Regions from separate parts of the Pantoea sp. X-Soil-OKNW-556 genome, predicted to be linked through region 2. Evidence: predicted binding sites of a transcription regulator. Region 2 holds the regulator's gene; each other region holds the start of a gene.
What was found. The regulator PhoB, encoded in region 2, activates phosphate uptake and scavenging genes when phosphate is short. The targets are predictions, from matches to a motif close to CTGTCATAAAACTGNCNNAT.
Positions count from the first base shown of each region.

Region 1 (9,924 bases), 1.0 Mb from region 2:
CTTCCATCATGTAGGTCATTAACTGACGCACAATACCCTCGTACTCTTTATCCACCTTCTTGTCTTCACGGTAGATATCGATCGCCGCGTTGAGATCCATGCGCGCAAAAGCATCCAGCACGTCATGCAGCATCTGTACGGTATGGTGACCGAGTGATTCCAGGCTCACCAGCAGCGGCAGATGTTGCTGGCTAAATTTCTCCAGCGCGGTGCGGCTGATTTTTTCCGCCACGTCCCCAATACGTTCCAGCTCAGAGATGGTCTTGATGATCGCCATCACCAGACGTAAATCGCTGGCGGTAGGCTGGCGTTTGGCGATGATGCGCACGCAGGCTTCATCAATCTCCACTTCCATCATGTTGACCTTCTGGTCGCCGTCGATGACTCGCTGCGCCAGATCGCCATCCTGGTTATGCATCGCGGTAATGGCGTCGGTAAGCTGCTGCTCCACCATGCCACCCATGATCATCACCTGAGTGCGAATGTGTTCCAGCTCAGCGTTGAACTGACCGGAGATATGTTTGTTCAGATTTAAATTATCCATGTGCGTCTCCGTCAAATCAGCCGTAACGACCGGTAATGTAGTCTTCTGTCTGCTTTTGCGCTGGCTTGGTAAACAGCGTATCGGTATCGCTGAATTCAATCAGCTCACCCAGATACATAAAGGCGGTATGATCGGAACAGCGCGCCGCCTGTTGCATGTTGTGAGTCACAATCACTACGGTGTAATCCTGCTTCAGCTCGGTGATCAACTCTTCGATACGGCCCGTGGAGATGGGATCCAGCGCCGAGCATGGCTCATCCAGCAGCAACACTTCCGGGCGAATCGCAATGCCGCGAGCGATGCACAAACGCTGCTGCTGACCGCCGGAGAGACTGTAACCACTCTGATGGAGCTTGTCTTTGGTTTCATTCCACAGCGCTGCTTTCGTCAGCGCCCACTGCACGCGCTCATCCATATCAGCACGCGACAGCTTTTCAAACAGACGGACACCAAACGCGATGTTGTCGTAAATCGACATCGGGAACGGCGTAGGTTTCTGGAACACCATGCCCACACGGGCGCGCAGCAGGGCAATATCCTGGCTTGACGCCAGAATATTGTCCCCATCCAACAGAATCTCACCTTCTGCACGCTGCTCAGGGTAGAGCGAATACATTTTATTGAAGGTGCGCAGCAGGGTCGATTTACCACAGCCGGATGGCCCGATAAACGCGGTGACCTGGTTCTTTGCGATGTCCAGATTGATGTTTTTCAGCGCATGGAATTTCCCGTAATGGAAGTTCAGATTGCGCACCTGAATTTTGCCGGCAGAAGAAGTTGCCATACTCATTGCTCGTCTCTCATGTACCGCGCTGCCATAGCCGCGCCGGGAAATTAGTGTTTGCTCTTAGAGAAAATCACGCGTGCCAGGATGTTCAGCAGCAATACGCACAGGGTGATGATCAGCACACCCGCCCACGCCAGACTTTGCCATTCCGCAAAGGGACTCATGGCAAATTTAAAGATGGTGACTGGCAGGTTGGCGATCGGCTGCATCATGTCGGTGCTCCAGAACTGGTTCGACAGCGCAGTAAACAGCAACGGTGCGGTTTCACCGGCAATACGCGCAATCGCCAGCAGCACACCGGTGATAATGCCGGAGACTGAGGCCTTGAGGGTGATAGCTGAAATCATCTTCCATTTCGGCGTCCCCAGCGCATAAGCGGCTTCACGCATGCTATCAGGCACCAGACGCAGCATATTCTCAGTGGTACGGATCACGATGGGAATCTGCAACAACGCCAGTGCCACCACGCCTGCCCAACCGGAGAAGTGCTGCATCTGCGCCACCACGATGGTGTAAACGAACAACCCCACCACAATTGACGGTGCAGACAGCAGGATATCGTTAATAAAACGAATCACCTCTGCCAGCCAGTGCTTGCGACCATATTCGGCAAGGTAGATCCCCGCCATGATGCCCAGCGGTGTGCCAAAGAAGGTTGACCAGAAAATCAGTAAACCACTGCCTGCGAGGGCGTTCGCCAGGCCACCGCCAGCGGTATTGGGTGGCGGGGTAGATTCAGTAAACAGCGACCAGGAAAGGCCATCAATACCACGGGAAATGGTGGTAAACAGGATCCAGATCAGCCAGAACAGACCAAATGCCATCGTCAGCAGCGAAAGGGTCAGCGCGATTTTATTTTTGGTGCTGCGCCATGCCTGCATTTTGCGACGCGAGGCTTCCAGTTCAGCGCGGGCCTGCAATTCAATGGTTGTCATGACCGGGCTCCTTCACTTTTCGCCAAACGCAAAATCATCAGTTTGGAGATCGCCAGTACGATAAAGGTGATGACAAACAGGATCAGCCCCAGCTCCATCAATGCCGCCACATGGACACCGGATTCTGCCTCAGCAAATTCATTCGCCAGTGCCGAGGTGATGCTGTTGCCCGGCATAAACAGCGATGCGCTGTCGAGCTGGTAGGTGTTACCGATGATAAAGGTTACCGCCATCGTCTCACCCAATGCACGGCCCAGACCGAGCATCACACCGCCAATCACACCGTTTTTGGTGAAGGGCAACACGATACGCCAAATCACTTCCCAGGTGGTGCAGCCAATACCGTAGGCCGACTCTTTCATCATCACCGGGGTCTGTTCGAACACATCACGCATCACCGAAGCAATGTACGGGATGATCATGATGGCGAGGATAACGCCTGCCGCCAGGATACCGATCCCAAAAGCCGGGCCGGAGAACAGCGCACCCACAATCGGGATATTCGACATGATGTCGCCAACCGGCGTCTGAAAGTACTCGGCAAAGAGTGGCGCGAAAATAAACAGGCCCCACATGCCATAGACGATGCTGGGGATGGCCGCCAGCAGCTCGATTGCAGTGCCGAGTGGACGACGCAGCCAGCCTGGTGCCAGTTCCGTCAGGAACAGGGCGATACCGAAGCTCACCGGAACGGCGATGAGCAGCGCAATCAGCGAGGTTACGACGGTACCGTAAATCGGCACCAGCGCACCAAATTGTTCGTTAGGCGCATCCCAGGTTTTGGTCCACAGGAATGAGAAACCAAATTTCTGGATACTGGGCCAGGAGGAGAAAATCAGGGAGACGATGATGCCACCCAGCAGCAATAACACAATCAGCGCAGCCAGTTTCACCAGCGCGCCGAAGATCATGTCACCTTGTTTGCCAGGGGCTTTAAACGTCGGCTTAGTGGCAGCCATAGAAGTCTCTGTTCTCAGGGGAAGTCAGGGTGGCCAGCCTGTCGGCTGGCCAGGTCATTCACTTACTTGTACAGCGCTTTGCCGGAAGAATCTTTGATGTTGGCTTTCCAGGCATCACGAATCTGCGTGGTCACGCTTTCTGGCAGAGCTGCGTAATCCAGGCTGGTCGCCGTTTTTCCACCATTTTTGTAAGCCCAGTCGAAGAACTTCAGCACTTCGCTACCTTTCTCTGCATTAGCCTGATCTTTATAAACCAGGATGAAGGTGGTGGAAGTGATCGGCCATGCATCGTTGCCTTTCTGGAAAGTCAGGTCCTGGGCAAAAGATTCGCTCCAGTTCGCGCCTTTGGCCGCGTTAGCAAAGCTGGTTTCGCTCGGTGCCACAGCTTTGCCATCAGCATCGTGCAACTTGGTGTAAGTCAGGTTGTTCTGCTTGGCATACGCGTACTCGACGTAGCCGATTGAACCCGGCAGACGCTGGACGAATGCCGCCACGCCGTCGTTACCTTTACCGCCCAGACCGGTCGGCCAGTTTACGGTGTTGCCTTTACCAATTTTGCTGTTCCACTCTTCGTTCACTTTAGACAGGTAGCTGGTGAAGACGAAAGAGGTACCGGAACCGTCAGCGCGGCGTACCACGTTGATGTTGGTATCTGGCAGTTTCACGCCCGGGTTCAGTTTGGTGATCGCCGGATCGTTCCACTTTTTGATATTGCCCAGGTAAATGTCACCAACGGTTTTACCGTCGAGGGTCAGCTGACCAGACTTCACGCCAGGGATGTTAACCGCCAGAACCACACCACCGATCACGGTCGGGAACTGGAACAGGCCATTTTTTTGCAGATCTTCATCTTTCATCGGCGCATCTGACGCACCGAAATCGACGGTTTTGGCGATGATTTGCTTCACGCCGCCCGAAGAACCAATACCCTGATAGTTTACTTTGCTACCGGTGGCTTGCTGGTATTCTGCTGCCCACTTGGCATAAACCGGTGCCGGGAACGTCCCGCCTGCGCCAGTCAGATCGGTTGCTGCAAAAGCAGAGACCGCGCTTACTGCGAAGGTGGCGGCGAGGATTCGGGCTACGGTGCTACGCATCAGTGTCATGTTCCCTCCAGGGGAGTTAAAAAAATCAGGCTCTATGCCATTTTAGTAAGAGTCATTGATTGCTGCTGGAGGGAAAATAGGACAGTTTGATGACAGTCAAATGTACGAAATATGACAGTTTTATGACAAAGGTACCGACTCCGGTATAAGACGACGAGACGTTGTATAACAGGCTGTTAAGATTGTTTTTCTGTGGCGGAGCTAATGTGTCGAGTCGGCGCACATCAGCCCCGTTTGCTTCACATTAGCCTAACCACTCAGACCATCATAAGGGATCTGCATCAGGATATGTGTTCTTTCATTATCCATTTTGGCGGTGCAATCATTGATAGCATCAAGGTATGGATTTTTGGATTTATCGGCACCAAAAGCCTCCATCTCACACTGATACTTTCTTAAGTCCAGCCAGCTACGCTGCGCTTTGACAAAAATGTCCAGATAAGCCTCGGTGTCAGAAGGTGAGTCACGTAGCCCCTGCTTTATACGATCTTTTGCTTTCGCGTACTCAGCATTAAGAACTTTTTCCGCATTGTCTTTCTTATTTTCCAGACATTGATGAACTTCAGTATCATTTGCGGCGTTATCACAATCGTCGGCCCAGGCCATGTTGCTGGAGAAAATACCGTAGACTATCGATAAAAAAGCGAGATGTTTTATATGAATCAATTCCTGTTTCTCCGTAAATAATTTGCACGCTGGCGACCTCTTTCGTATCTCCGAGTACGATGATCGGTTTCAATAAAATGGATCAGTGAATCGAAGTCATTTGCCATGCAAGGTTCAAGAACCGTGCGATATCCCAGTCCCTGATAAACAAGATCCACAATAATCATCTCACGGATGGCTTTATGTAAACTCAGCCATGGTGTCGCGTGTTGAACCACCGCAGCATAAGACTCATAGATTTTGCGCGCGCGTGAAGCATAGGATGGGTAAATAAGTTCGAACAGGCGAGCCTGAGATTCACGCGAAATAATGAATAGATTTTACAATGGAAGCAGTGCATCAATGATGAGAACAAAAATATTCCGCCCTCATGTCACAAACAAAAAAGGTTATGCATTTGAAAATGCATAACCCTTAAATAATCTGGATCAGATTAGCTAATAGCAGCCCTATTCAACAGTCACTGATTTCGCCAGGTTACGCGGTTGATCGACATCGGTACCTTTAATCAACGCGACATGGTAGGAAAGAAGTTGCAGCGGCACGGTGTAGAAGATTGGCGCAATCACCTCTTCCACATGCGGCAGAGAGATAATCTTCATGCCATCGCTGTCGCTAAAACCTGCATCCTGATCGGCAAATACATACAGCAGACCGCCGCGTGCACGCACCTCTTCGATGTTGGACTTCAGCTTCTCCAGCAGTTCGTTATTCGGTGCTACCACGATTACTGGCATATCGGCGTCAATCAGCGCCAGCGGGCCATGTTTCAACTCCCCGGCCGCGTAGGCTTCCGCGTGGATATAGGAGATCTCTTTCAGCTTCAGCGCACCTTCCATGGCGATCGGATACTGATCGCCACGGCCAAGGAACAACGCATGATGCTTGTCAGAGAAACCTTCTGCCAGGTTTTCGATCACCTTATCCTGCGCCAGCATCTGCTCAATACGGCTCGGCAGCGCCTGTAACCCATGGACAATCTCGTGTTCGGTATCAGCAGACATGCCATGCAGGCGGCCCAGTTTCGCTACCAGCATCAACAACACGGTGAGCTGCGTGGTAAAGGCTTTGGTGGAGGCTACCCCGATCTCGGTACCCGCTTTGGTCATCAGTGACAAATCGGATTCACGTACCAGCGACGACCCCGCCACGTTACAGATGGCCAGCGAACCCAGATAGCCCAGCTCTTTCGACAGACGCAGCGCGGCCAGCGTATCGGCAGTTTCACCGGACTGTGACAGGGTGATCAGCAGGCTGTTTTTACGCACCGCCGATTTGCGATAGCGGAATTCAGAGGCAATTTCGACATCGCAGGGAATGTTTGCCAGTGATTCGAACCAGTAACGCGAAACCATACCGGAGTTGTATGAGGTGCCGCAGGCGATAATCTGGATATGCTCAACTTTGCTCAGCAGAGCTTCCGCTTGTGGGCCAAGTTCGCTGAGATCGACTTCACCGTGGCTGAAACGACCGGTTAAGGTGTTTTTGATCGCCATCGGCTGTTCATAAATCTCTTTCTGCATGTAGTGACGGTAAATCCCTTTGTCACCGGCATCATACTGGACGTTAGATTCGATCTCGGCGCGAGTTACCGGCGTGCCATTGCGATCGACAATAGTCACTTCGCGGCGGGTAATCTCAGCGATATCGCCCTCTTCCAGATAGATGAAGCGGCGTGTCACCGGCAGCAGTGCCAGCTGATCGGAAGCGATAAAGTTTTCGCCGACGCCACGGCCTACCACCAGCGGGCTACCGGAACGCGCGGCCACCAGCACGGAGGGATCGCGGCTGTCCATAATCACCATGCCATAGGCGCCGCGCAGTTGCGGGATCACCCGCAGCACCACTTCACGCAGCGAACCGCCTTGTTTCTGTTCCCAGTGCACCAGATGTGCCACCACTTCGGTGTCAGTTTCTGACGCGAATGAGTAACCGCGCTCAATCAGCTGCGCACGCAACGGTTCATGGTTCTCAATGATGCCGTTATGCACAATGATGATGTGCTCAGAGATATGCGGATGCGCATTGGCTTCTGAGGGTTCACCGTGGGTAGCCCAACGGGTATGAGCAATACCGGTGCCGCCAATCAACGGCTGCTGTTCCGCCGCTTCTGCCAACTTTTGCACTTTGCCCAAGCGACGCAGACGCGTCACATGGCCTTGACGATCAACGACGGCCAAACCCGCCGAATCGTAACCGCGATACTCAAGACGACGCAGACCTTCCAGCAGAATTTCTGCAATGTCGCGCTGTGCTACTGCACCAACAATTCCACACATAATAGTTTCCTGACTTCATGGCTTTCGGCCATTGCGTTGTCATCTGACCTGATATCCGGCATCGCCGGTTCCCCGAGCCTTGTAGAGAGTGGGGATGTAGTTATATTTACTGCTAACAGGCCGATCTTTGTCGGCCATTAAAAATTACTTTTTCTTTTCCGGGCGCTTCCAGCCCGCTTTCTGGTTCTGTTCTTTGCGGTTGTAAACCAGAACGGCGGCGGGTACGTCTTTCATCACTGTGGTGCCCGCCGCAATTGTCGCGCCACTGGCGACAGTCACCGGAGCCACCAGCTGGGTATCGGAACCCACAAACACGTTGTCGCCAATGATGGTTTTAGATTTATTCGCGCCATCGTAATTACAGGTGATGGTGCCAGCGCCGATATTCACATCGTCGCCAATCTCCGCGTCGCCAAGATAAGAGAGGTGACCGGCTTTGGAACCTTTTCCAAGGGTGGCTTTCTTCATTTCAACGAAGTTGCCAACGTGAGCCTTCTCTCCCAGTTCGCTTCCGGGGCGTAAACGAGCAAACGGACCAACGGTACAAGCCGCGGCCAGATTGGCATCCTCGATCACCGAATACGCGCTGATTTCACAATCATCAGCAATCACGCTGTTTTTGATGATACAACCCGCCGCAATTTTCACCCGATCGCCCAGGGTGACGTCGCCTTCGATAATCACATTGGTATCGATTTCAACATCGCGTCCGTGTTTTAACGTGCCACGCAGATCGAAACGTGCCGGGTCACGCAGCATCACACCTGCCAACAACAGTTTCTCGGCCTGTTCAGCCTGGTAAGCACGTTCCAACGCTGCCAGTTGCAGGCGATTATTTACACCGTCGGTTTCGCTGATGCGCGCCGGATGGACAGCCTGCACCAGACGCCCTTCCTGATGTGCCATCGCAATAATGTCGGTGATATAGAACTCGCCTTGCGCGTTGTTATTATTCAACTGTGACAGCCAGCGTTTGAGATCACCACCGTTAGCAATCAGGATGCCGGTGTTAATCTCCTGAATCTTCAGTTGTTCGGGCGAAGCATCTTTTTGTTCCACGATCCCGGTAATGGTGTCGTTTTCACGCACGATGCGGCCATAGCCGGTGGGATTGTCGAGCACCACGGTGAGCAGACCGATGCCACCCGCAGGTTTAGCGCTACGCAGGCGCTGCAACGTTTCCAGGGAGATCAACGGAACGTCGCCGTACAGCATCACAATGTCTTCGTCATCTGCGAACCAGGGGGCTGCCTGCTGCATCGCATGCCCGGTGCCAAGCTGTTGCGCCTGTAACACCCAATTCAGGGTGTTACCAGAAAGCTGAGCTTTAAGTTGATCGCCGCCGTGGCCGTAAACCAGATGGATTTGCTGTGCGCCCAACCCGGTTGCAGCATCAATCACATGCTGGACCATGGGTTTTCCTGCCAGGGTATGCAGAACTTTGGGGAGATCGGAATACATACGGGTGCCCTTGCCAGCGGCAAGAATCACCACACTCATCGCACTTGTAGACATAACTATCCTGACTCTGTTTTAGCTTTCGAAAGTTTAAGGTTTACCTCTGAGATTACTACATTTTTCTCGGATCGAAATTAGAGGATGACGAAAGGCAGTGCGCAATAAATTGCGCCGCTACGGTATGTGCAAAATATCGCGTTGTTTTTATTTTTTCCGGAACCGCAGGCAAAAAAAATGCCAGCCCAATGGGCTGGCACTTCGTGACGCATAAAGCCTGATTACATCGCTTTTTTGGTCAGCTCGATAACACGCAGCTTCGCGATAGCTTTCGCCAGTTCGGCAGAGGCCTGAGCATAGTCCACGTCGCCGTGGCTGCTGCTCATGTGTTCTTCTGCTTTACGTTTCGCTTCCAGCGCGCGCGCTTCGTCGAGGTCTTCACCACGAATCGCGGTGTCGGCCAGAACGGTGGTGCTGCCCGGCTGAACTTCCAGCACGCCGCCAGAGAGGTAGATATACTCCTCTTCGCCGTGCTGTTTAACGATGCGAATCATACCAGGCTTGATGGCAGTCAGGAGCGGGGCGTGACCAGGGTAAATCCCCAGCTCACCTTCGCTACCTGACACCTGGATTTTCTGCACCAGACCGGAGAACATTTGTTGCTCCGCGCTGACAACATCCAGGTGATAAGTCATAGCCATATCATTCCTCCCGGGAAACCGTTATTACAGTTTCTTCGCTTTTTCCACGGCTTCGTCGATCGCGCCAACCATGTAGAAAGCCTGCTCTGGCAGATGGTCGAATTCGCCTTCCATGATGCCTTTGAAGCCACGGATGGTGTCTTTCAGCGTTACGTACTTACCTGGAGAACCGGTGAAGACTTCAGCAACGAAGAACGGCTGAGACAGGAAGCGCTGAATCTTACGTGCGCGTGCCACCAGCAGTTTGTCGTCTTCAGACAGCTCGTCCATACCGAGGATGGCGATGATGTCTTTCAGTTCCTGGTAACGCTGCAGCAGAGACTGCACGCCACGCGCAACATCGTAGTGCTCCTGACCAACGATCAGCGGATCCAGCTGACGGCTGGTAGAATCCAGCGGGTCAACGGCCGGGTAGATACCCAGGGATGCGATCTGACGGCTCAGCGTTACGGTTGAGTCTAAGTGGGCGAAGGTGGTCGCCGGAGACGGGTC
Region 1 covers NZ_AP035990.1:9,624-19,547, reverse strand. The annotation lists gene phoU (phosphate signaling complex protein PhoU) at 1-544, opposite strand, end outside; gene pstB (phosphate ABC transporter ATP-binding protein PstB) at 561-1,334, opposite strand; gene pstA (phosphate ABC transporter permease PstA) at 1,379-2,266, opposite strand; gene pstC (phosphate ABC transporter permease PstC) at 2,263-3,225, opposite strand; gene pstS (phosphate ABC transporter substrate-binding protein PstS) at 3,288-4,331, opposite strand; gene AC6I8T_RS00075 (lysozyme inhibitor LprI family protein) at 4,581-4,997, opposite strand; gene AC6I8T_RS00070 (DUF8812 domain-containing protein) at 4,994-5,305, opposite strand; gene glmS (glutamine--fructose-6-phosphate transaminase (isomerizing)) at 5,447-7,276, opposite strand; gene glmU (bifunctional UDP-N-acetylglucosamine diphosphorylase/glucosamine-1-phosphate N-acetyltransferase GlmU) at 7,421-8,791, opposite strand; gene AC6I8T_RS00055 (F0F1 ATP synthase subunit epsilon) at 9,013-9,432, opposite strand; gene atpD (F0F1 ATP synthase subunit beta) at 9,457-9,924, opposite strand, start outside.
Region 1: a site for PhoB is predicted at 4,441-4,460, ahead of pstS (phosphate ABC transporter substrate-binding protein PstS). Genes of this name have one in related genera too.

Region 2 (9,924 bases):
GAAATGCAGCACGCTCGGGCTGGGAATGGTCATCTTCGGCACTGCGTCACCGGCAATGCTTTGCAGGAAGCGGAAGTGCTCCAGCATCGGGTGGTTCGGGTTAAACGCCACTTTGCCGGTCACTTTCACGCCACGCGCTTTCGTCTGCACGCCATTAAATTGAATGCCCTGCTCCGCTTCGTAACGCTCGACGCCAATCAGATCATCAAAGAAGTCGAAGTGCCACCAGGCACGGCGAAATTCACCATCGGTAACCACTTTAAGACCGTTGGCACGCTGCTGCTCCACCACATGACGGATAGCGTCATCTTCGACCTGACGCAGCGCGGCGGCATCAATTTCACCCTTAGCAAACTGCTCGCGTGCCTGTTTGATAGCGGCGGGACGCAGAAAACTGCCGACGGTATCGGCGCGGAACGGGGCGGTTACTCGTTGCATGATCACTCCTGGCTAAAGCCGTAAACGCATGGTTGCGTCAGGTAATAATTTCACCTGGTTATCTTTGGCCATCTGGATGGCTATATGGCCAAGAAGAGTGACATGTTGAACGGATTTGGGCAAACGAAGAAAATTCAGGTGACATGAATAAAATTCATGTTGCGATGTTCGTTCTTCAATTTTCCTCAATGGAGGCACGCGCCTGCGCCATCTGACTCTCAGACAACGGCAGATATCCCGCCTCACTAACCCGACGCTGCCCCTGGGGTGACAGCACCTGATGCAGAAATGCCGAAACCAACGGCGGCAACGGTTTCCCGGGCGCTTTATTGACGTAGATATATAGCGGGCGCGACCACGGATAGCGGCCGCTACGGATAGAATCGGCATCCGGCATCACGCTTTCACCGCTATTGGTGACCACCGGCAGCGTCTTCACCCCACTGAGATGAAAGCCAAAGCTGGCGTAACCAATGCTGTTGGGCGTCGCTGCCACCGCCTGCACCACCGCCGCCGATCCGGGAAACTCCGCCACATCAGCACGGAAGTCGCCCTTGCACAGCACCTGCTGCTTGAAGAAGCCCCAGGTGCCGGACGCGGAGTTACGTCCGTAGCGTTGGATGCTACGCGTGGCCCAATGTGGATCGGTCAGACCGACATCCCCCCAGCGCTGCGGCACCTGCTGCGCACCGCACAGACGCGTTACTGAAAACAGCGCATCAAGCTGCTGTGGCGCAATTTGCTTCAGCGGATTGTCCTGATTGACCACCACCACCAGCGCATCCATTGCCACCGGCACCGCCAGCGGAGGATAGCCATAGCGCGCGATAAACAGTTGGCGCTCATCGACCTGCATCGGGCGGCTCATCGCGCCAAGCTGGGCAGCACCCGCCGCCAGCGCAGTGGGTGCCGTTGATGAACCCGCCGCCTGTACCTGCACATTCACCCCCGGTGACTGACGGCTGAAATCCTCGCCCCACAACGTCATCAGATAACCGAGGGTATCAGAACCGACACTGCTCAGATTGCCCGCCAGCATGGTTTGTTGCCCCTGCGCCAGCACAGAGAACGACAGCAAAATGAACAGCAGCAACGATTTCATGCAGGGATTCCACGTAGCGGCGCGATTTATCGCGCAGTCTTTTGAGCGATTTATCGCGCAGTTTTTTGGTGTTCCAATTGAACGGCGCGCGATAAATCGTGCCGCTACGGGGAAATCAGAACGCTTATTGCGCCACATTCTCCCGTATCTGGCTGGCGACGATCAACCGTGACGGCAGGATAAAGCTGAAACACGTTTCCTGATGCGGCACGCTGGTGATTTCCAGCCGGGCGTTGTGGTGACCGAGGGCATGCTTAACAATCGCCAGCCCAAGGCCGCTGCCACCGGTAGCGCGCGAACGCGCTTTATCCACCCGGTAGAAACGTTCGGTCAAACGTGGCAGATGTTCCGGGCTGATCCCTGGCCCGTTATCGCACACCTTAAACTCGGCACCTTGTTTATTACGTAGCCAGCTGATATCAATGCGCGTCCCTTCCGGCGTATGGTTGACCGCGTTATACACCAGGTTGGAGATGGCGCTGCGCAACTGTTCATCATTACCCAGTACTTTGAGATGCGGATCGGTGTGAAAATGGATCTCATGACGCCCCTGGCTCAAAGTTTCCGCTTCGCGCTGGAGCAGCAACAGCATGGTCGGCACATCTACCGTCTCTTTCATATCGAGGGCGGGAGCAGCTTCAATGCGCGACAGCGTCAGCAGTTGCTTCACCAGGCTATCCATACGTCGTGTTTGCTCCGTCATGGTTTGCAACGCTTTGCTGCGTGAACGTTCGTTCATCACCGAATCGTTCATCATCTCCAGATAGCCTTGCAACACCGTCAGCGGGGTACGCAACTCATGGCTGACGTTGGCGAAGAAGTTACGTCGCGCGCCCTCCAGTTGATGCATTTGCGTCACATCACGCGCCACCATCAGCCACTGCCCTTCGCTATAGGGCATCACGCGAAACTCCATATGACGTTGATTATTCAGCACCAACGTCAGCGGCTTATTAAAGTCACGCTGGCGGATATAGCGGGAGAATTCAGGATAGCGCAGCAAGTTGAGGATGTTCTGACCATTGTCTTCCGGCCAACGCAGGCCGAGATGCTGTTGCGCCAGGCCGTTACACCAGAAAATGATACCCTCTTCGGTGGTCAGCACCACCGCATCCGGCAGCGATTCCGCACCGCTGCGAAAGCGTTTGATCAGGTTGCCCAGCTCGCGACGACGACGACGGTTACGCAACTGCATTTGATACAGCCCGTAAAACAGCGGTTCCCAGCTGGCGCGTCCACCGGGCGGCGTCATGGATCGATCAACCCATAACCAATGGGAGAGTCGCATCAGGTTCCAGAAATGCCACAACAGCAAACCCAAGACCGCGATCAGCAGCAGCCAGGGGAGATAGCCAAATACCAGACCTAAAATCAGTGCCGGCAGACAGACCAGCACCAGTTCGGTCAATAATCTCTTCCAGGAGAGTCGTTCCAGCACGGTAAAGACTCCGTTTAGTAGCGAGCAGAGAAACGATACCCTGTTCCGCGTACGGTTTGTACCATGCGATCGTGGCCGGAGACCTCCAGCGCTTTACGTAAACGACGGATATGCACATCGACAGTACGATCTTCGACATACACATTGGTGCCCCAGACATGGTTCAGCAGTTGTTCGCGGCTGTAAACGCGTTCCGGGTGCGTCATAAAGAAGTGCAGCAATTTGTACTCAGTCGGTCCCATCTCCAGCGGCGTGGCTTCGGACATCACGCGATGTGATGACGGGTCGAGGCTCAGTCCCTGCATCTCAATCACCTCTTCCACCGCCATCGGCGAAATACGCCGCATCACCGCTTTGATACGCGCCATCAACTCTTTCGGGGAGAACGGTTTGGTGATGTAATCGTCAGCGCCCACTTCCAGACCGCGTACACGATCTTCTTCTTCGCCACGCGCCGTCAGCATCATCACCGGAATATCGCGCGTCATGGCTTCACGTTTCAGGTGCTTGATAAACTGGATACCGCTACCGCCGGGTAACATCCAGTCCAGCAAAATCAAATCCGGCCAGGGTTCGATGAGCTTCCCTACTGCGCTGTCATAATCTTCCGCCTCAATCGGCTGGTAATCGTTCTGTTCCAGCACGAAACATAACATTTCACGGATGGGAGCTTCGTCTTCCACAACCAAAATGCGCTTAGCCATTATTACTCCTGCTGATATGACGGCTGTCACTGGGATTTGCGGCGTCATTATGCGTCAGTTTTATGACACTTTTATGAAAAACCCAACCCTGGAAATTTAGTGGAAAAACAGAAATGTGACAGCCGTGAGGCGTTTTTTTTGCTTTCGTGGTGAAGTCGTTATAATTCCCCATCGCTTTTTCTGGCAGGGAGCATCCATGCGCATCATCCATACGGCAGACTGGCATCTGGGCCAGTTCTTTTACAGCAAAAGTCGCGCTGCTGAACATCAGGCATTTCTCGACTGGCTGCGCCAGCAGATTGACCAGCATCAGGTGGATGCGCTGATTATCGCCGGTGACCTGTTTGATACCGGCTCACCGCCAAGCTATGCGCGTGAAATGTTTAACCGCTTCGTGGTGGCGTTGCAGGCCAGCCGCTGCCAGTTGATCGTTCTGGCAGGGAACCACGATTCGGTGGCAACGCTCAATGAATCACGCGAACTGCTTGCCTGCCTCAACACGCAGGTGATCACCAGCGCTACGCCGCAGGGCGAGCAGCAGATGCTGACCCTGAAGCAGCGCGACGGTACGCCAGGCGCGCTGCTGTGCGCCATCCCTTATCTGCGCCCGCGCGATATTTTGCGCAGCCAGGCCGGACAGTCCGGGCGGGAAAAACAGCTGTCGCTGCTGGAAGCCATCGAACAACATTATCAGCACTGCTTTGCCGCCGCAGAGGCGCAGCGCGCAGCACTCGGGGGCAAACTGCCGATTATCGCCACCGGCCATCTCACCACCGTCGGCGTAACCAAAAGCGACTCGGTGCGTGATATCTACATCGGCACCCTCGATGCCTTTCCGGCGCAGGCATTCCCTGCGGCGGATTACATCGCACTCGGCCATATTCACCGAGCACAACGCATTGCTGACAGCGATCATATTCGCTACAGCGGTTCGCCCATTCCACTCAGCTTTGATGAGTTGGGCCGCGACAAGAGCGTGTTTCTGCTGGATTTCAGCACCGGCCTTGATGCCGTGACGCCGCTGACCATCCCGCTGTTCCAGCCAATGCAGATACTGAAAGGATCGCTGGCGGATATCGAACGGCAACTGGCGCTGTTCAAAGAAAAAGAGGGCGAACTGGCGGTGTGGCTGGATATTGAAATCACCACTCAGGAGCACCTGAGCGACCTGCAACGCCGCGTGGAACAACTGACGGAAAACTTACCGGTGGAGGTGCTACTGGTACGCCGCAGTCGCGAACAGCGCAGCCGCAGCCTGGCGCGACTGGATAACGAAACCCTGAGCGAATTGCAGGTTGAAGAGGTGTTTGCGCGTCGTCTGGCGCTGGAAGAGGATCTGGATGCCGACCAGGCAGCACACCTTACGCAACTGTTTCGCACCACCCTAGCCGCGCTGGAGAACCCCTCTGCATGAAAATCCTGACGCTGCGTTTTAAAAACCTCAACGCCCTGCGCGGAGAATGGTTTATCGATTTTCGCCGTGAGCCATTTGCCAGTAACGGTTTGTTTGCCATTACCGGGGCCACCGGCGCCGGTAAAACCACCCTGCTCGACGCCATCTGTCTGGCGCTGTATCACCAGACGCCACGCCTCGGCGTGCTGTCGCAAACCCAGAACGAACTGATCACCCGGGATACCGCCGAATGCCTCGCCGAGGTGGAGTTTGAGATCAAGGGTGAAGCCTGGCGTGCCTTCTGGAGCCAGAACCGCGCCCGTGGTCAGGCCGACGGCAAATTGCAGGCTCCGCGCGTTGAGCTGGCGCGCTGTGCCGACAACCAAATTGTTGCCGACAAAGTGGGCGACAAATTAAAACTGATCGAAACCCTATCCGGTCTTGATTTCGCCCGCTTTACCCGCTCAATGATGCTGTCGCAGGGGCAATTTGCTGCCTTTTTGAATGCCAAACCTGGCGAGCGCGCCGAGCTGCTGGAGGAGCTGACCGGCACCGAGATCTACGGTCAAATCTCAATCCAGATTTTCGAGCGCTACAAAAGCGCGCGTGCCGATCTCGACACGCTGCGCGCCCGCGCCGGAGGAATGTCGTTGCTGGATGAGACGCGGCGGGCTGAGCTGGCAAGTCAGTTGGAACAACTCAATGCAGCCGAGGTCACGCTGAACCAGCAGCTCACCACTGCGCAGCAGCAACAACAGTGGCTGAGTCAGTCACAACAATTGGCTGGCGAACAGCAGCAGGCGCAACAGGCGTTGCAGGCGGCAGAAAACGCGTGGCACCAGGCCGAACCTGAACGTCAGAGGCTGGCGCGCGCCGAACCGGCGGAAAAATTACGCGATAAACTGCAACAGCGCACACAGCTGGAACAGGAAAATATCGCCCTCGCCCGGCAAATGCAGCAGGTGCAAGCGCAGCATCAACAGGCGATCCATGCCCAGCAGCAAGGTGAAGCACGTTTCCACACGGCCCAACAGGCGCGCGAGCAGGCACAGCACGCACAACAACAACTGGAAACGCTGCTGACCGAGCAGGTCATCCCACTTGATCAACACATCGCGACCCTGCAACAGCAGGTCAGCGAACAGCAGCGCCAGATAACGGCGCAACAGCAGTTGGTGCAGCAAAACAGCATCGCACTCAGCCAGCAACAACAGGAGAGTGAACGCTTACAACAACTGTGGGATGAGCAGCAACAATGGCGCACCCGCGAAGCCAGCGTCGCGGCCTGGGGCGAGCATCTGGCGCGCTGGCAATCCGACATTACCCGGCTGGATGAACGTGAGCTGGCCGTCACCCAGTTGAGCAATCAGCAACAGCAGCAACAACAGCAGCTTGACCAGCTCCAGCAAGCTTTCGCTGCCCGTCAGCAGGCGCTGCCAGCCGCGCCTCCTGCTATCGATCAGGTCCGTGATACGTTAGCGCAACATCAGGTGCAACGTGCATCGCGTCAGCAACTGACCCTGTTGACGGCGCAGTGGCGTTCACTCCAGCCACAGCAACAACAACGTCAGGCAAAACTGGATACGCTTACCCGGCACTATCAGGCGGAAGAACAGGTTTTACAGGCGCTGCGCGAGGAGTGGAAGCGTGAGAATCAGGCGATGCTTGATGTGCAGACCATATGTGACCAGGAACGCACAATCGCTCAACTGGCCGATGAACGTGCCCGCTTGCAGCCTAATCATCCTTGCCCGCTGTGTGGTTCCTGTCAGCATCCGGCCATTGAGCAATATCGCCAACTGGAACCTGGCGAGAATCAACAGCGTCTTGCGGCATTGCAAACTCGTGTTGCTCAGCTCAAAGAATCCGGCACCGCCAAAGGTGAGCAGCAACGCCTGTCATTGCTGCAACAGCAGGCGTTGCAGCAGGAACTCAGGGAAATCGGGCAGCAGCTCAGCACGCTGAGTGAGCAGTGGCAAAGCTTGACCGGTGAGCTGGCGCTCACCTTCACGCTGGAGCAGCAGGACGATGTGACCCGCTGGCAACGCGAGCAGGATCAGCAGGAAAATCAGCTACGGGAATGGCTGGAGCATCTGCAACAGCAGCAACTGGCACAGCAGCAAATTACCAGCGTGCAGCAGACGCTGAACGATCTCAACCAGCGTAGCGAAGCCGAGCGGGCTGCGTGGCAGCAACTCAGCCAACAACTGGCACAGCAACTGACCCAACATCAGCTCACCCTACCCGCGCGCGAGGCGCGTGAAGACTGGTTGAGCGCGTTGCAGCTACGCTGGCAGAAATGGCAGGAGAGTGAGCGGTTACTCACCACCCTGCAACCGCAGCTGGCGAAAGCCAACAGCGAGCACCACAACCTGCAACAGAATCTTGCGCGTGAACAGCAGCGTCTCGCGGCGTTGCAACAAACGTTCAGCACCTTGCAACAGCAATGCAGCGAACAGCAACAGCGTCGGCAGCAACTGTTTGGCGACCGCCAGGTGCAGGCCGAACGTCAGGCGCACCAGGCGGCGCTACACAAATGCGAACAGGAAGTAGCGCAGCAATTACAGGCCTGGCAGCAGGCGCAAAGCGCCGCGCACAGCCTGGACGGCCAACGCGCGCAAATCGAACAGCAGCAACAGGCACAAACCGCTCGTCTGGAGGCAGCAACCCGAGATTTCCTCAGCGCTTTGCAGCGCAGTGATTTTGCCGACGAAGCCGCACTACGCGCAGCGCTGCTTGATGCTACCGATGTTGAGCAACTGCGTCAGCGTTTACAGGCGCTGGAACAACAGCATCAACAGCACATCACCCTGAGCCAACAACTGACGCAGCGCGTCACTGCCCACCAGCAACAACGTCCGGCCGAACTGAGCGACGAACTGGCGGCAGAGATCGGCCCCCGGCTGGAAAACTTGCGCGTGGCGCTGCGCGACAACGCACGTCAACAGGGAGAGGCACAGCAGCAGCTGTCCAGCGACACGCAACTACGTGAGCAGCAGCAGGCGCTGTTGACGCAAATCAGCAGCCACGAAGCGGAACTGGTGCAATGGAGCCAACTTAACGAGTTAATCGGCTCCGCCAAAGGTGACAAATTCCGCCGTTTCGCCCAGGGGTTAACCCTTGATCACCTGGTATGGCTGGCGAACCGTCAGCTCGATCGCCTGCATGGTCGTTATCTGCTGCAACGTCGTGCCACGGATGAGCTGGAACTGGATGTGGTGGATACCTGGCAGGCCGATGCCACCCGCGACACCCGCACACTGTCCGGTGGCGAGAGTTTTCTGGTCAGCCTGGCGCTGGCGCTGGCGTTATCCGACCTCGTCAGCCACAAAACCCGCATCGAATCGCTGTTCCTTGATGAAGGCTTTGGCACGCTGGATGCCGAGACGCTCGACACCGCGCTGGACGCGCTCGATGCGTTGAACGCCAGCGGCAAAACCATTGGCGTTATCAGCCATGTGGAAGCGATGAAGGAGCGTATTCCGGTGCAGATCAGGGTACGTAAGATGAATGGTCTGGGATACAGCAAACTGGAATTGCCGTAACCGCACGGTGCGGCAAATTCTGGTTTTATCGACACCAGGATGAATGCCATAGCATTTGCAGAGTCGGTCTGTAGACTGGAAAACGGGTGCAATCCGAACTTTCGCGAAAACTATGGCACATGAATGAATTTAATTAACAAAATGGCGAGTCTGGCAGGCGGGATAGCGATGATGGTGTCGTTGAGCGCCTGTCAAAATTTTCAATCCGATCAGAAAGATGCACAAGCAAATTTGTGTCAGCCTGAAATTGCGCCGGGTAGCGTATCATGCAAATGGGCTGATGAGATGCAGCAAAAACTGGTACGGGCCTTCCACGATGCCAGCCACTATGCGGGCCAGCGTTGTCTGGTGCAACTGGAGTGGGAAAAAAGTGGACGCTATGCCGTCACCCAGACACAGGGCGATGAGCCACTGTGTCTGCGGGCCTGGCAATTGATTGGTCAATCGCAGGGATTACCGCCGCCGCCCGATCGCGGGCAGCCAGCGTGGTTTGGTTTTGCGCCGCAACAGGTCAGCTTGCCAGTCCATCTTGCCGCCACTGGCGCGGACTGATGCCGAACCAACGACGGAAGGCGCGGGAAAAGGCGCTCACCTCGGAATAACCCAGCAGCAGCGCCATTTCGGAAATCGGCAGTTGTTTCTGTTGCAGGTAATGGGTTGCCATCTCGCAACGTACCTTGTCCACCAGCGCGCTGAAGCTGATGCCCTCCTCGCGCAGACGACGCTGCAACGACCAGCTCGACAGCCCCATTTTATCGGCAATCTCTTCCAGTACCGGTTCGCCCTGGATCAGCGACAGATTGACCTGCGAGCGTGCCTGCTCCACCACGCTCTGCTGGCTGGCGCTGCTGTTAAGGCGACGGATCGCATCCTGCATCACCATCAGCAACATCGGGTCCTGCTCCGGCATTGCACGCAGCAGATCGCGTTTCGGGATCACCAAAGAGTTGAAAGGTTGATCGAACCAGACCGGGGCATCAAAGACTTTGCAGTGCTCATGCCACTGCTCCGGGCGCGGATGTTCAAAATGCACCTCACGCGGTGCCCAGTTTTTCCCCGCCACATGACGAATCAGGTTGAGAAACATGCCGAGCGTCAACTCCGCATCCTGACGCCGCGACAAAATCGCCCCGTGACGCACCTGATAGTCAAGCCGCCAGCAGTCGCCTTTATCCACCAACCGCGTCAGGGTATCGTGCTGATGCCACGGAAAAGCATTAACCACGTTATGCAGCGCCTGCTCCAGCGTCGGCGAGCACAGTCCGATGTAGCCAATCAGGCCTAATGACTGCGGTTTGAACTGC
Region 2 covers NZ_AP035990.1:1,052,479-1,062,402, reverse strand. The annotation lists gene AC6I8T_RS04740 (cobalamin-independent methionine synthase II family protein) at 1-438, opposite strand, end outside; gene AC6I8T_RS04735 (PstS family phosphate ABC transporter substrate-binding protein) at 614-1,540, opposite strand; gene phoR (phosphate regulon sensor histidine kinase PhoR) at 1,665-2,978, opposite strand; gene phoB (phosphate response regulator transcription factor PhoB) at 2,993-3,682, opposite strand; gene sbcD (exonuclease subunit SbcD) at 3,879-5,096, shown strand; gene AC6I8T_RS04715 (AAA family ATPase) at 5,093-8,620, shown strand; gene AC6I8T_RS04710 (cell envelope integrity TolA C-terminal domain-containing protein) at 8,744-9,172, shown strand; gene qhpR (AraC-like transcriptional regulator QhpR) at 9,132-9,924, opposite strand, start outside.

Region 3 (9,924 bases), 2.6 Mb from region 2:
ATCCTGTGCGTGATAACTCGCGCCGCTACGAATTCGTGCTGCTGTCAGGCCGCTAAATCATCCTGACGCAATACGCGGTGGCCGTGGGCAATTAATGCATCGGTGACGCGGCGCATCAGACGGCTTTCCGGGGCAAAGCGATGCCAGTACAGCATCCGGCGCTGGTACAAGCCGGGCGTCAAATCCACCAACTCACCATTCGCCAGTTCACGTTCAATCTGCAAATGCGGGATCATACAGCAGGTCGACCCCTGACGAGCCAGCTGGACGAAGGCTTCCGACGAGTTAACGATATGGCAGGGTACGCTACCCGGCGACAGATCGAAATTCTGTTGCAGAAACGCCTGATGCATATCATCGAGATGATCAAAGGCAATGGCCGGGGCTTTCAGCAGCGCCGAACGTGTCACGCCATTTGGGAAGTAGCGATTGGCAAACTCGGGTGAAGCTACAAACAGATAATCTAACGCACCCAGTTGATCAACCAGACAGCTCGGTAAGGGTTGTGGCTGAATACTCACCGCACCCACTACTTCACCACGACGCAAGCGCTCCTGAGTACGGGTTTCGTCTTCGACCTGAATGTTGAGGCGCACCGGGGAATCGGCCAGCACATCTTTCAATGCGGGCAGCAGCCAGGTTGCCAGACTGTCGGCGTTGACCGCCAGTGACAACAACAGCGGCGTGGTGCCACCGTTTTCATCACCCAGCCACTCCTCTTCCAGCAGCTCCACCTGATGCAACAACGCCAGCAGCTTCTGCCCCTGTTCCGTCGGGCGCGGCGGTACGGTACGCACCAGCAGCGGCTGACCGAATAAATTTTCCAGCTGTTTAATACGCTGCGACACCGCAGACTGCGTAATACAAAGTTTTTGCGCGGCGCGCTCAAAGCCGCGTTCACGAATCACAGCATCCAGCGCCTGAAGCGTTCGATAATCCGGGCGTTTCATTGTTGTTCTCTCTCGTTCAGGATGGAGGGTACTATGCCACAAAAAATCAAAAGATGGTTTTTGTGCACTGAGTTACAAAGCCTTTAACAGCCGCGCTTTTTTACGCCGCCTTGTTTTATACTACGCGCACCTCGTTGTCGCACAGGTTTTAAACATACCATGACCCAGGATGAACTGAAAAAAGCGGTAGGTTGGGCAGCACTGCAATATGTGCAGCCGGGCACCATTGTTGGCGTTGGCACCGGTTCGACCGCTGCTCATTTTATTGATGCGTTAGGTTCGATTAAGCATCAAATTGAGGGCGCAGTTTCCAGCTCGGAAGCCTCAACGCAGAAACTGAAATCCCTCGGCATTCATGTGTTTGATCTCAATGAAGTGGATTCGCTCTCGGTATATGTCGACGGTGCTGATGAGATCAATCCGCAGATGCAGATGATTAAAGGCGGCGGCGCGGCGCTGACGCGTGAGAAAATTGTCTCCGCCGTGGCTGAGAAATTTATCTGTATTGCCGATGCCTCGAAAGAAGTGGATGTACTGGGCCACTTTCCGCTGCCGGTTGAAGTGATCCCGATGGCGCGTTCCTATGTGGCGCGTGAACTGGTGAAATTGGGCGGCCTGCCAGAATATCGTCAGAACGTGGTGACCGATAACGGCAACATTATTCTCGACGTGCATAATCTACGCATCCTCGATCCGATCGCGCTGGAAAAAGCCATCAATGCGCTGCCTGGTGTGGTGACAGTAGGGCTTTTTGCAGCTCGCGGCGCTGATGTTGCGCTGATCGGCACTGCTGATGGCGTAAAAACCATTACCAAATGATCTGTCCGGCGCTGTTGCAGCGCCGCTTATTTCCATACGCAAAACATCTTTTCTTCGTATGCTGAAATTCGGTGACTTATGTCACAAAACAGTCATCAACAGCAGGTTCATTCTTCGCTCTGTACGCATATCCCGATTTTGTACGGCATTGTGCTGCCGTAGCGCTGACGCGTGCTGAGGTCGAGGCAATCGATTGTCTTGCTGCAAACGAATTTTTTGATATTTTGACAGAAGGCTGGCTTATGGCAGCCCTCGTTGAATTCTGAATAGGGTCGGGAAATGGCAGAGTTATCACTGGAAAAAGACAAGATTAAGTTCCTGCTGGTGGAAGGTGTCCATCAGAGTGCGCTGGATAACCTGCGCGCAGCAGGTTACACCAACATCGAATTCCACAAAGGTGCACTGGATGCGGAGACGCTGAAGTCCTCCGTTCGTGACGCACACTTCATTGGTATCCGTTCCCGTACCCAACTGACCGAAGAGATTTTCGCTGCGGCTGAAAAACTGGTTGCGGTTGGCTGCTTCTGTATCGGCACCAACCAGGTTGACCTGAATGCAGCAGCAAAACGTGGCGTGCCGGTGTTTAACGCCCCGTTCTCCAACACCCGTTCGGTTGCCGAACTGGTGATTGGTGAAATGCTGCTGATGCTGCGTGGCATCCCGGAAGCGAACGCCAAAGCGCACCGCGGTATCTGGAATAAAATTGCAGCGGGTTCCTATGAAGCTCGTGGCAAGAAGCTGGGTATCATCGGCTATGGCCACATCGGTATGCAGCTCGGTGTGCTGGCGGAAAGCCTTGGCATGCATGTGTTTTTCTACGATATCGAGAACAAACTGCCGCTGGGCAACGCCACACAGGTGCGTCACCTGTCTGACCTGCTCAACATGAGTGATGTGGTCAGCCTGCACGTACCGGAAACCCCATCAACGCAGAATATGATCAGTGCCGCTGAACTGGCGCTGATGAAGCCAGGTGCGCTGCTGATTAACGCCGCACGCGGTACGGTGATTGATATTCCGGCGCTGTGCGATGCCTTGTCCAACAAACATCTGGCGGGTGCGGCGATTGACGTGTTCCCGGTGGAGCCGGCGACCAACAGCGATCCGTTCAATTCACCGCTGTGTGAATTCGATAATGTGATTCTGACGCCACATATCGGTGGTTCGACGCAGGAAGCGCAGGAAAACATCGGTCTGGAAGTCTCTGGCAAGTTGGCGAAGTATTCTGACAACGGTTCAACCCTGTCTGCCGTTAACTTCCCGGAAGTGTCGTTGCCGATGCATGCCGCCAGCGCCAGTCGCCTGTTGCACATCCACGAAAACCGTCCGGGTGTCCTGACCGCCATCAACCAGATTTTTGCCGAGCAGGGCATCAACATTGCCGCCCAGTATCTGCAAACCTCGCCGCTGATGGGCTACGTGGTGATCGATATCGATGCACAGCAGGATGTGGCGGATAAAGCGCTGCAACTGATGAAGGCGATTCCGGGCACCATTCGCGCGCGCTTGCTGTACTGATTTAACATCGCGCTGCTACAGCTATCGTAGCGGCGCGATTTATCGCGCAATAACCCGGTTACCACTGCCACAATTTCGACGGTGTAATCACCACCGGCAACGGCACATCCCAGGTCGCTACTGGCAGCGTTTCAACATGCTGACAGTCATGCGCAATCCCCACCGGTAGAAAACCATGCTGCTGCCAGTTTTGTAGCGTGCGATCGTAAAAACCGCCTCCCATACCCAATCGCTGCCCGCTTTGGTCGAACGCGACTAATGGCACCATCACCACGTCCAGCTGATCAAGGGTGACCATTTGGGTGATATCCAGCGGCGGTTCCGGGATGCTTAATTTATTCGGGCTGAGTGGCGTGTCGGGTGTGTAGCGCAGGAACAGTAAATTTCCGGGGGCGAAAGGGTGCAGCACCGGCAGGAAAACCTGTTTTTTCTGTTGCCAGAGCTTGGCGATGAGTGGGCGAGTATTCAACTCCCCATCAACGGACAAGAACAACGCAATACGTTCGGCATTGCTGATGGGCGCAAAATTTATCGCATGCTCTGCCAGCAAATCGGCGGCTTGTTCCTGCTGTTCAGCCGTGAGGTTGCGGCGCAGATGACGCACATGTTGACGAATGTCTTGTCGGTCACGAAATGAGGGTTCAGACATGATATCCCCGGCAAAGTCGGCTGTTGCCAGCCACTATATCATGCGTACCGGGGGATAACAGAAGTGGAACTAAGAGGAGATCTCCGAGATGCCGCCGCAGGCTGTAACCCTTGAACCCTTGGTTCAAGGTGAATGTGTCGTCGCAACTATCAGGCTTCTCGGACGGACCGAGCATGCTCACAAGTTACGGAGCGCCACATTCTGTGGTAATGAAATATCGGCTCAGGGGACTGGCCCGCATGCAAACATCTCAGAGAAAATTTACTTCACCGTTACTGTATCACGATAACCATGAAGTGTTATTCAAACTTTGTGCCCTGGCGATCAGTTATGCGACCTTGCTCAACTAATGCTTGTTCAATGGTCTGTTGCAGCATACGAATACGTTGTTCCATATTGGCTGCGTAGTCGCGCGTCTTACCTTTCTCTTGTGCCAATTCGTGGCAGATGTTTAACGCGGCGATGAACACCAGTTGCTCTGTATTTGTGACTCTAGTGCGAACTTTTAAATCTTGCAACCGTTGATTGAGGTCCTCAGCTGCCGCATTCAGCGCATCTTGCTGTTCAGGCGGACAATTCACTCTCAACGAACGACCAAAAATCTGAATATCTACCGGTTGTGCAGACATGCCACCTTCCTGACTGATTACTTCGCCCGCATCTCCCTTAGCAGTCAATGGCTTGGGAGGAGCGCAACTATATAGACCTGGGTGAGAAGTTACAACCCCTTTTCTGGAAACCCTGAGGCACCTGGTGGTAGCATAACACGAACTTATTCTGCCAACGACGACCAAAGCTTATGTCTTTACAGAACGCAACGCCCACTTACAACGCGCTGGCAGCGGCGCTTTCCCAGCAGGGCGTGGGAATGACACCCGCCGAAATGCACGGCCTGATTTGCGGCATCCTGTGCGGCGGTAACCAGGATAACAGTTGGAAGACGCTGGTGCACGACCTCACCAACGAAGGCATGGCCTTTTCACAAAGCCTGTCGCAGCCGTTGCAGGCGCTCCATGAAAGCCTGACCAACACTCTGGATGAAGAGGGTTTCCTGTTTCAACTGATGTTGCCTGACGACGATGACATCACGGTATTTGACCGTGCCGATGCGCTGGCGGGATGGGTCAACCATTTCCTGCTGGGACTGGGTGTGACTCAGCCGAAACTGGACAAGGTCACCGGCGAAACCGGAGAAGCGATTGATGACCTGCGCACCATCGCTCAACTGGGCTACGACGAAGATGAAGATCAGGAAGAGCTTGAGCAATCACTCGAAGAGGTGATTGAGTATGTGCGCGTTGCCGCGCTGCTGTGTCACGACACCTTCACCCAGCCGCGACCGCCGACAGCACCTGAAGTACAGAAGCCCACGCTACACTAAGCGCGTCATTCCGGGTACTGCCGTGCCCGCTTTTCAACAGGGAGTGCAAACATGATTACACTGGAAACTTTCCAGCAACGTCGTCAGGCGCTGATTGCCCGTATGGCGCCCGGTAGTGCCGCATTGATTTTTGCTGCGCCGGAAGTGACGCGCAGTAACGACAGCGAGTATCCCTTCCGTCAGAACAGCGATTTCTGGTATTTCACCGGTTTTAACGAGCCGCAGGCGTTGCTGGTGTTGATTAAAAGCGACGAGACGCACAACCACAGCGTGTTGTTCAACCGCGTGCGTGATCTGACCGCCGAAATCTGGTTTGGCCGTCGTCTGGGCCAGGATGCGGCACCGGCGAAACTCGGCGTGGACCGGGCATTGCCGTGGGACGATATTGGCGAACAACTGCATCAACTGTTAAACGGTCTGGATGTGGTGTATCACGCCCAGGGGTTGTATGCCGAAGCCGACAAACTGGTGTTCAGTGCGCTGGAAAAACTGCGTCGTGGCTTCCGTCAGAACCTGAGCGCGCCAGATACCCTCACCGACTGGCGTCCGTGGGTGCATGATATGCGCCTGTTCAAAGGACCCGAAGAGATCGCCATCCTGCGTCGTGCCGGGGAAATCAGCGCGCTGGCCCATACCCGCGCCATGCAGGTCTGTCGTCCGGGGATGTTTGAATATCAGCTTGAAGGTGAAATCCAGCATGAGTTCAATCGTCACGGCGCACGTTTTCCCTCCTACAACACCATTGTCGGAGCGGGTGAAAACGGCTGCATCCTGCACTACACCGAAAATGAGTGCGAGATGCGCGATGGTGATTTGGTACTGATTGACGCAGGTTGCGAATTCCAGGGCTACGCGGGCGATATCACGCGAACCTTCCCGGTTAACGGCAAGTTCACCGCCCCTCAGCGTGCCATTTACGACATCGTGCTGGCGTCACTGTACAAAGCGCTGGAACTCTTCCGTCCGGGCGTGAGCATCCATGACGTGAACGAAGAAGTGGTGCGTATCATGGTCACCGGCCTGGTGGAACTGGGGGTGATGGAAGGCGAAGTGGATGCCCTGCTGGCCGAGCAGGCCCATCGTGAATTTTTTATGCACGGTTTGAGCCATTGGCTGGGGCTGGATGTACATGATGTCGGTCACTACGGCACACCAAGCCGCGACCGCATCCTCGAACCCGGCATGGTTCTGACCATTGAGCCTGGTCTGTATATCGCACCAGACGCCAGGGTGCCTCCGCAATATCGCGGAATCGGTATTCGTATCGAAGATGACATCGTCATCACCGAAGACGGCAACGAGAATCTGACCGACAGCGTAGTGAAGGATGCTGATGCGATTGAAGCCTTAATGGCGGCGGCACGACAGGCATGAGCATTCTGATTGCAGGCGGCGGCATGACCGGTGCCACTCTGGCACTGGCGTTATCCCATCTCACTCAGGGAAAACTGCCGGTAACGCTGATAGAGCGCAGTGAGCCGGACAGCCGTGCGCATCCGGGGTATGACGGCCGTGCCATCGCGCTGGCAGCCGGCACTTGCCAGCAACTGGCGGAGATCGATCTGTGGCGTTCATTGCAGGATTGCGGCACGCCAATCACCCAGGTGCACGTTTCTGACCGTGGCCACACTGGGTTTGTCTCGATGCAGGCGGCGGATTATCAGCTCCCGGCGTTGGGGCAGGTGGTGGAGTTGTTCGATGTTGGACAACGGCTGTTCCAGCGTCTGAAACAGGCGCCGGGTGTAACGTTACGTTGCCCGGCGCAGGTCACAGCGGTGTCACGCAGCGCTGATAACGTGCAGGTCACGCTCGATAGCGGCGAGCAACTGGACGGTGCTTTGTTGGTGGCGGCTGACGGTTCGCGTTCACCGCTGGCTGCCTCCTGCGGCATTAACTGGCAGCGTGAGGATTATCAGCAATTGGCGGTGATTGCCAATGTCACCACGCAGTTGCCACATCAGGGGCGCGCCTTTGAGCGTTTTACCGAACATGGCCCACTGGCGCTGTTACCGATGTCGGGCAATCGCATGTCACTGGTATGGTGTCATCCGCTGGATGACCGAGAAGCCCTGATGCAGTGGGATGACGCGACTTTCCTGCGTGAGTTGCAACAGGCCTTTGGCTGGCGTCTCGGGCGCTTCACCCATACCGGTCAGCGCGAAATCTACCCGCTGGCGTTGCAAACGGCTGAACGCCAGGTGGCGCATCGTCTGGCGCTGGTTGGCAATGCGGCGCAAACGCTGCATCCCATTGCCGGGCAGGGCTTTAACCTCGGCCTGCGTGATGTGATGTCGCTGGCGGAAAATCTCGCCAGCGCCTGGCGCCAGCGTCAGGACCCTGGCAGTTATGCGGTGCTGCATCATTTTGCCGCACGACGCCAACCGGACCGTGCCGCCACCATTGGCGTCACCGATGGTCTGGTGCGGTTGTTCGCCAACCGTTATGCTCCGCTAGTGGCAGGACGAAATTTTGGGCTGGTGGCGATGGACCACCTGCCGTGGCTGCGAAACCCCCTTGCCGCGCGTACGCTCGGCTGGGTAAAACGTTAAGCATGAATTAAGGGGCAGCAATGCAAACTTTTGATGTGGCTATCGCTGGTGGTGGCATGGTCGGACTGGCCGTCGCCTGTGGGCTGCAAGGCAGCGGATTACGCGTCGCGGTGCTGGAGAAGGCCGCAGAACCGCAGTTTGATCCGGCAGCTGCGCCATCCGTTCGCGTCTCGGCAATCAATGCCGCCAGCGAACGCCTGCTGCAAAAACTGGATGTCTGGTCAACGATTCTGGCTCTGCGCGCCAGCGCGTATCACGGCATGGAAGTGTGGGATCAGGACAGCTTTGGCAGCATCAGTTTCGATGATGAGCAGCAGGGCCTCGCACATCTCGGCCATATTATTGAAAATCCGGTGATTCACAGCGCGCTGTGGCAACGTGCCAGCCAGTGCAGCGATATCACCTTGCTGGCTCCGGCGCAGTTGCAGCAGGTGGCGTTTGGCGACAACGAAGCCTTTATCACGCTCCAGGACGGCAGCATGATGAGCGCGCGTTTATTGATTGCCGCTGACGGTGCCAACTCGTGGTTGCGTGATAAGGCCGATATTCCTATCACTTTCTGGGATTATGATCATCACGCGCTGGTGGCAAATATCCGCACCGATCTGCCGCATGATGCGGTGGCGCGCCAGGTGTTCCACGGCGACGGCATTCTGGCATTTTTGCCGATGCAGGACCCGCATCTCAGCTCCATTGTCTGGTCGTTGTCGCCGCAGGAAGCCAGCCGTTTGCAGGCGATGCCCGAAGCGCTGTTTAATCAACAGCTTTCCGTCGCGTTCGATATGCGCCTGGGTCTGTGCCAGGTCGAGAGCGAACGTAAAACCTTCCCGCTGATGGCGCGCTATGCACGTAACTTTGCTGCGCACCGACTGGCGCTGGTCGGCGATGCCGCGCACACCATCCACCCATTGGCAGGCCAGGGTGTCAATCTCGGCTTTATGGATGCGGCGGAGTTGATCGGTGAAATCCGCCGCCTGCACAGTCAGGGCAAGGATATTGGTCAGCATCTCTATCTGCGCCGTTATGAACGCAGTCGCAAGCACAGTGCTGCGTTAATGCTGGCGGGTATGCAGGGCTTCCGTGAATTATTTGCGGGCAGCAATCCGGCCAAGAAATTGCTGCGTGATGTCGGGTTGAAACTGGCCGATACCTTGCCAGGCATCAAACCGATGATGCTCAAGCAGGCCATGGGGCTGAATGATATCCCCGCCTGGCTGCGCTAATCTCCCCTTCCTGTAGCGGCGCGATTTATCGCGCGAATCCGTTCGCGATGCCGGTAAAACCCGCGCGATAAATCGCGCCGCTACGATCATTGCCTCCTTTGCACCATCCTGAGGCATTCTCGCACCCTTTTTGCGCCTCGTTTGATTTATTCTAATTTTACGTCGTAATTCGCATTACATTTTCTCATGCAAAAGATTTTTTTATGCGGTGCCATTGGCCCATACGGAGTGCTGGATTACATTATTTTTCTGTATAAAAGTTAACTTGTTGTATTTTGTGCGTGGTTAATCACATAAAACCAGTGAATTATCCTGCATCCTGTGCGGCGTTTTGCTGACGCCCAACGCAAGTTCGCCCTCGTTTTGCTTATGGTTAATTGCCTCGTTCGGTGGTAACGTCAGCGCAAAGAGAACGTTTGCGTCAGCCGCAATCGGCTACGCAGGCGCGTCACGCTCACTTGTTTCTACAGGATGGTTATGACTCAGCAAACGCCTCTATTCGAACAGCATCAGGCCTGCGGCGCACGTATGGTGGATTTTCACGGCTGGATGATGCCGCTCCACTACGGCTCGCAAATGGATGAGCATCATGTGGTACGCACTGATGCCGGCATGTTTGATGTTTCCCACATGACCATCGTTGACCTGCACGGTGCCCGCACCCGCGAATTTCTGCGTTACCTGCTGGCGAACGACGTCGCCAAACTGACCCAGCCAGGCAAAGCGCTTTACACCGGCATGCTAAATGCATCAGGTGGCGTCATTGATGATTTGATTGTTTACTTTATGACCGAGGACTTCTTCCGTCTGGTGGTGAACTCAGCCACGCGTGAGA
Region 3 covers NZ_AP035990.1:3,630,235-3,640,158, reverse strand. The annotation lists gene AC6I8T_RS16980 (LysR family transcriptional regulator ArgP) at 45-950, opposite strand; gene rpiA (ribose-5-phosphate isomerase RpiA) at 1,110-1,769, shown strand; gene serA (phosphoglycerate dehydrogenase) at 2,049-3,287, shown strand; gene AC6I8T_RS16965 (5-formyltetrahydrofolate cyclo-ligase) at 3,346-3,936, opposite strand; RNA gene ssrS (6S RNA) at 4,013-4,196, opposite strand; gene zapA (cell division protein ZapA) at 4,236-4,565, opposite strand; gene AC6I8T_RS16950 (YecA/YgfB family protein) at 4,736-5,317, shown strand; gene pepP (Xaa-Pro aminopeptidase) at 5,369-6,691, shown strand; gene ubiH (2-octaprenyl-6-methoxyphenyl hydroxylase) at 6,688-7,866, shown strand; gene ubiI (FAD-dependent 2-octaprenylphenol hydroxylase) at 7,887-9,089, shown strand; gene gcvT (glycine cleavage system aminomethyltransferase GcvT) at 9,567-9,924, shown strand, end outside.
Region 3: a site for PhoB is predicted at 1,848-1,867, ahead of serA (phosphoglycerate dehydrogenase). Genes of this name have one in related genera too.